Regions from separate parts of the Arthrobacter sp. W4I7 genome, predicted to be linked through region 2. Evidence: riboswitches for the same ligand, from Rfam matches in the RefSeq annotation. Region 2 holds a riboswitch; the other holds the start of a gene.
The links. Region 2 has a riboswitch for thiamine pyrophosphate ahead of thiC (phosphomethylpyrimidine synthase ThiC). Riboswitches for the same ligand answer to the same signal wherever they lie in the genome.
Positions count from the first base shown of each region.

Region 1: linked by a shared signal. The riboswitch ahead of QF047_RS06135 (FAD-dependent oxidoreductase) and the one ahead of thiC (phosphomethylpyrimidine synthase ThiC) in region 2 are both predicted to bind thiamine pyrophosphate.

Region 1 is NZ_JAUSXU010000001.1:1,321,087-1,324,400, reverse strand. It holds gene QF047_RS06145 (thiazole synthase) at 1-235, opposite strand, end outside; gene thiS (sulfur carrier protein ThiS) at 238-474, opposite strand; gene QF047_RS06135 (FAD-dependent oxidoreductase) at 471-1,850, opposite strand; TPP riboswitch at 1,845-1,963, opposite strand; gene thiE (thiamine phosphate synthase) at 1,991-2,728, shown strand; gene QF047_RS06125 (RNB domain-containing ribonuclease) at 2,813-3,314, shown strand, end outside.
Region 2 is NZ_JAUSXU010000001.1:1,643,400-1,646,713, forward strand. It holds gene thiC (phosphomethylpyrimidine synthase ThiC) at 1-1,825, opposite strand, end outside; TPP riboswitch at 1,820-1,927, opposite strand; gene QF047_RS07550 (amidohydrolase family protein) at 2,008-3,090, shown strand; gene QF047_RS07555 (VOC family protein) at 3,193-3,314, shown strand, end outside.

The sequences.
Region 1 (3,314 bases), 320 kb from region 2:
CCCGGATGCCGTGGTCCACCAGCAGCTGGAACAGCGAGCCCGTCTCCGCGGGAGAGTAGCGGCGCATAGCCACCGTGGTCAGGCCCGTGCCGGAGGCCAGGAGCGCTGCGCCCAGGCCGTCGAGGCTGGGCGCGCCGCCCGTGCCCATAATGAGCCTGGATTCCAGTTCCACTCCGTCGATGACCAGCGGATCCTGCAGCGCGGAGGGGGCTGCAGCGGTAGTGGTTTCGCTCATGGTCAGCCTCCCTGCACAGCCGTGACGAGTTCAACCTCGTCGCCGTCCGCGAGCGCGGTGGCGAACCACTGGCTGCGCGGTACTACCTGGGCGTTGTGTGCCACGGCCACGCCGAGTTTTTGCCCGTCCGTGGCCTGGCCGTCTGCACCGAGGGGCCGGCCGGTGACCTGGCTGACGAGCAGCGTGATGGAAGCACCGTCCGGCACGGGGTGCAGCGTTCCGTTCAAGGTGATGTTCATACTGTTTCCTTTGTCGGCGGTTGGTGGCTCAGGCGGCCTGTTGGGATGGGGGTGGTTGCGGCGCGGGCGGTTGCGGCGCCGGCAAAGCGGGCGGGGTTGAAGGGCGCCCAGCGGGGGTCCTCGCGGCCGTCCAGGAGGTCCCGGCAGATGGCGGCGGCGGCCGGCGTCAGGTGGACGCCGTGGCGGAAGAACCCGGTGGCGATGATGAGGCCGCGAACGTGTTTGCCAGCCTGGCCCGCGCCGTCCGGGGCGGGTACCCGGCCCAGCAGCGGTGCGTTGTCCGGCGTTCCGGGGCGTGCCCGGGCGGTGCACTCCAGGAGTTCAAGTTCGGCGACGGCGGGAAGCAGCACCTGCGCGTCGCGGAGGAGCTGGTAGACGCCGCCGGCGGAAACTGCGCCGGCGGCGGACGGTGCGTCTTCGCGCTGCGTTGCCCCGATCACCACGGTGCCGTCCCGGCGCGGAACGATATACACCGGAACGCCATGCACCAGCCCCCGGACGGTGGACGTCACCAGCGGCCGCAGATGCGGGGGCACTGCGAGCCGCAGGATGTCCCCATAGACGGGCCGCAGCGGAAGGTGCAGGCCCTCGGGCAGGGACTCCAGTTCTGCAGCGTGCAGCCCGTTCGCCACGACCGTTTCGCCGGCAAGCACGGTTCCCCCGCCGGCAAGCTGAACGCCCGCAACCGCACCGTCCTGCCACAGCAGCGCTTGTGCCTTGTCCGGCACGGCATAGCCGTCGACGGCGCTGGCTGCTGCCGTGCCGCTGCCTTCAATCCCGCTGCCGGGACCTTCGTTGCGGGTTCCGTTCCCGCTGCCGGAGTCAGCGAGGCCGCGGCGGAGGCAATCCACCAGCAGCCGCGGGTCCACCTGGTGGTCTGCCGGGGTGTCCAGTGCGCAGGCGATGGCCGGGCTAAGCAGCGCTTCCCGTTTGCGGGCTTCGCGGACGGTGAGGGGTTCCACGGTGAGTCCGTTGGCCTGCTGCACGGCGCGCAGGTCCATCAGCGCACGGCGGTCGGCGGCGTCGGCGCCCACGGCGAGGGTCGGCGTCGTGATGTATCCCGGATCAGCACCTGATGCGGCGCGGAGGCCGGCAACAAATGCGGGCCAGCGGGCCGAAGCGTCCAGCATCAGTTCGAGGAGGTCCTCCTCCTGGTAGTGCAGCTCGCTGACGGGGGCCAGCATTCCGGCGGCAGCCCAGCTGGCCCCGGAGCCCGGTGCGTCATCGATGAGCACCACGGAACGTCCCGAGCGTTTCGCCTCCCAGGCGATGCCGTGGCCGATGACTCCGCCGCCGATTACGGCGACATCGGCGCGGATGGCGCCGGCAGGCGCAGATAGCTGTTCCGCTGCGCCGGGCTTGGATGGTGCGCCCAAGTGTGTCTCCTTCCCTACGCCGGTACTAGCCGGATCAGGTCAAGCGGTCGGCTCTGACGCCCTCTCAGCCCGGCGCTTTGTGACAGCTGCCGCAGGCTCCCGCAGTACGAGGCAAGTGTAGAGGAACTAGGCTTGCCCCCATGAATGTGTCCCACACTCCTGCCGCCGCAACCGATGTCCTCAGCACTACCAAGATCAGCAATGGCCTCAGCACGGCGCGCCTGTACCTCTGCACGGATGCCCGGAAGGACCGCGGCGATTTCGGGCAGTTCGTGGATGCCGCGTTTGCCGGCGGAGTGGACATCATCCAGCTCCGGGACAAATCCATCGAGGCCGCCGAGGAGCTGGAGCTCCTGGCCGTCCTGAAGGAAACCGCGGAGCGGCATGGCAGGCTGTGGGCTGTCAACGACCGGGCGGACATCGCGGTGCTGTCCGGGGCGCCGGTGTTCCACATTGGCCAGAAGGACCTGCCCCTGGCCGCCGCCCGCACCCTGCTCAACGGCAACGCGGCAATCGGCCTGTCAAGCCACGCTCCCGCGCAAGTGGACGCCGCCCTCGCCGCGGCCGCCGGTCCGGCGGGGCTGGACTACTTCTGCGTTGGCCCGGTGTGGGCAACCCCCACCAAGCCGGGACGGAGCGCCGTGGGGCTTGAGCTGGTGAAGTACGCTGCCGGGGCTGCGCGCGCGTCGGCGCAGGAAGGACAGGCCGACGGCGGTGTCCCCTGGTTTGCCATCGGCGGTATCGACCACGGCAACGTGGAGCAAGTGGTGGAAGCGGGCGCCCGGCGGATCGTGGTGGTCCGCGCCATCACGGAAGCCGACGATCCGGCAGCCGCCGCCGCTTCACTCCTTGCCGCCCTGGACGCCCCCGCTTCCTGAGGCTCCTGACGCAGCGTTTCGCACTGGTCCGCTCCCGGCCAGGATGCCTGCATTATGGCGGGAATTCGAGTTAGGCTGATTTTCGTGTCACACCATCGGCTGGCTCCCAACGTCCACGAGCACAAAAACGCGCTCGAGGCGGCACTTGGTGCGCTGCGCGCCGAGCTGGAGCTGCCCGGCCCGTACCCGGACGAGGCCGTGGCGGACGCCAAAGCAGCCGTGGAAGCCCTGCAGCTTCCCGCCTACGACCTGACCGCCGTCGAGTTCGTCACTATCGATCCTGCGTCCTCCACCGACCTGGACCAGGCTTTGTTCATAGAGCCCGACGCCGACGGGTACCACGTGCTTTACGCCATCGCGGATGTGCCGGCGTTCGTGACCCCCGGCGGACCTTTGGACGCGGAAACACGCCGCCGCGGGCAGACGTTCTATGCCCCGGACGGACGGATCCCGCTGCATCCGGAAATCATCAGTGAGCAGGCCGGCAGCCTCCTTCCTGACCAGGACTGCTCTGCGTTCGTCTGGGATTTCCGGCTCGACGGTGCCGCCGAGGTCACGTCTGCCGCCGTCCGGCGGGCACGTATCC
Region 2 (3,314 bases):
GGCTCCCGGCGGGAACGCTGAGCTCCGGCAAGTAGACCTTGCCGCCGGCGGCCAGGAATTCCTCGCTCTTTCCGCGCATCCCCGCCGCAGCATCGGCCAGTGCCGCCTGCGACGCCGCGGAACCGTATTCGTCCCGGATATCCTGGCTGATCCGCATGGAGCAGAACTTGGGGCCGCACATGGAGCAGAAGTGGGCTGTCTTGGCCGGTTCGGCGGGCAGTGTTTCGTCATGGAAGGCCTCGGCCGTCACCGGGTCCAGGGACAACGCGAACTGGTCGCGCCAGCGGAACTCGAACCGTGCCTTGGACAGCGCGTCATCGCGTTCGTGCGCACCGGGGTGGCCCTTTGCCAGGTCCGCTGCGTGGGCTGCGATCTTGTAGGTGATCACCCCGGTCTTGACATCGTCCTTGTTGGGCAGGCCCAGGTGTTCCTTCGGGGTGACGTAGCACAGCATGGCCGTACCGTAGCGGGCGATCTCGGTGGCACCGATGGCCGAGGTGATGTGGTCATAGCCTGGCGCCACGTCGGTGACCAGCGGCCCCAGTGTGTAGAACGGCGCGCCCTTGCACAACTCCTGCTGGCGTTCCACGTTCTCCCTCACCAGGTGGAACGGAACGTGGCCGGGGCCCTCCACCATCACCTGCACGTCGAATTCCCACGCGCGCTGCGTCAGCTCAGCCAGCGTGTCCAGTTCGGCAAACTGCGCCGCATCGTTGGCGTCCGCCGTCGCCCCCGGCCGCAGCCCGTCACCCAGGGAAAACGCGACGTCGTACTTGGCGAAGATTTCGCAGAGCTCGTCAAAGTGCGTGTAGAGGAAGTTCTCCTGGTGATGCGCGAGGCACCAGCCGGCCATGATGGAACCGCCGCGGGACACGATGCCCGTCACCCGGTTGGCCGTCAGGGGAACGTACCGGAGCAGGACACCGGCGTGGATGGTCATGTAGTCCACGCCCTGTTCGCACTGCTCAATCACGGTGTCGCGGAAAATTTCCCAGGTCAGTGCGTTCGCTTCGCCGTTGACCTTCTCGAGGGCCTGGTAGATGGGGACGGTCCCGATCGGAACAGGAGAGTTGCGGATGATCCACTCTCTCGTGGTGTGGATGTCGTCACCGGTGGAAAGATCCATCACGGTGTCCGCACCCCACTGGGTGGCCCACTGCAGCTTGTCCACCTCTTCCGCGATCGAACTGGTTACCGCCGAGTTGCCGATGTTCGCATTGATTTTCACCAGGAATGCCTTGCCGATGATCATCGGCTCGGACTCCGGGTGGTTGACGTTGTTGGGGATGATGGCCCGGCCGGCAGCTACTTCACTGCGAACCAGCTCGACGTCGCAGTTTTCCCGCAACGCCACAAACCGCATCTCCGGGGTAACAACACCCTGCCGTGCGTAGTGCATCTGCGTCACGGTCTTACCGTCGACGGCGCGGCGGGGCACCGGCCGCGCCCCCTTCCGCTCCGCGCTGGCCGCCCCGCGGCGGACGGCCGAGCGGCCGTCATCGAGCAGGTTCCGCCCGCGGCCGCCGTAGGTTTCCGTGTCGCCGCGGGCTTCAATCCACTCCGAGCGGAACGGGGTGAGGCCGCGGACGGGATCACTGCCCGGCCCGGCGGTGCGGTAGACGCGAAACGGCCCGTTGGGCTGGCCATTCGGTGAATCCGCCAGCGCTATCTCCGTGACCGGCACGCGGATTCCGGCCGCCTCGTCTTCGATAAACGCCAGGGAATGGTTCTTCAGCGACTGCGTGACAGGAGGCTGGTCCTGGCCGCCGGCCGCCGCGCCGGACGGGTTTTGGGCAGGGTTAAGCTGTGCATTTGATGTACTCAAGGAATACTCACTTCCTTCGCCGGCATTACCCGGACAGGTTCAACGGTCGCAGGCTGCGTCAGCCCGATCTCAGCCCCTGCAAGGGCACCCGTGTGGTCACCAAGAAGCTACCACAGCAGGGGCGGGGGCCCGTGTCATATCCGGCAGTGCTAGCCTGTCCGGGCGGGAAAAGAGGCAAATCCATGGCAGAAATCATCCAGTTCAACGGGACCGTGCTGACCGGGCCGGACACTGAGGCGCGCGGGCTCTGGTCCGTTGACGGCAGGCTTACGTTCCGCCGGCCGGCGGCGGAACCGGACAGGATCCTGGACGGCTGGGTACTGCCGGGGTTGGTTGACGCCCACTGCCATATCGGCCTGGGTCCCGGAGGCGCCGTCGACGAAGCGACGGCGGAAGAACAGGCAAGAACCGACCTTAACGCGGGCGCGCTGCTGGTCCGGGATGCGGGTTCCCCTGCCGACACCCGCTTCCTCCAGGTCAGCCGCCATGCACCGGTGCTGATCCGTGCCGGGAGGCATGTCGCCAGGACCCGCCGGTATCTCCGGGGCTTCGCCGAGGAAGTGGAACCCGACGGGCTGGTCGAAGCCGTCCGCAAGCAGGCACGCGACGGCGACGGCTGGGTCAAGCTCGTGGGAGACTGGATAGACCGCGGCGCCGGTGACCTGGCGCCGTCGTTTCCCGCCGCCGTCGTCAGGGACGCCGTCCAGGCTGTGCACGACGAAGGCGCCCGGATCACTGCTCACTGCTTTGCCGAAGAAACGCTGGACCAGATGCTGGACGCGGACATCGACTGCATAGAACATGCCACCGGACTGCTCCCGCGGCACCTTCCGCGGTTCGCTGAGCAGGGTGTGCCCATTGTGCCCACGCTCATCAACATCGCCACTTTTCCGGATATCGCGGCGCAGGCGGAGCCCAAGTTCCCGCGCTACGCCGCCCATATGCGCGCACTGTGGGAATGCCGTGCCCAGCGGGTGGCAGAGGCTTTCGAGGCCGGCGTGAAGATCTACGCCGGCACGGACGCGGGCAGCGTCATCCGGCACGGAAGGATCGGAGACGAAATCCTGGCCCTCCACCACGCCGGACTGCCCGTCACCGCCGCACTGAACGCGGCATGTTGGGGCGCCCGGGAGTGGCTCGGCGCCGAAGCGCTCACCGAAGGTGCCCGGGCCGACGTCGTGCTGTGCGCGGAAGATCCGCGGCAGGTTCCCGAAACGGTGCAAAGGTTGGCCCACGTGGTGCTGGGAGGACGGATCGTTCGCTGAGGCGAAAAGTCCCGAAAGCTACTTGGAATAAATTGAAGCTTCAAGTAATTTTAATAGTGACAGGCCCACCACCCCGACGGGCCACAGCACCGGGAGTTTTCAATGACTGCACAAGCCGCAACCCAGGATCTCCTTCCTGCCGAACTCACCATGGGCACCGTGATGCTCAAGGTGGGCGACATGAACGTCATGACCGACTACTACCAGCGTGCCCTTGGGCTTGA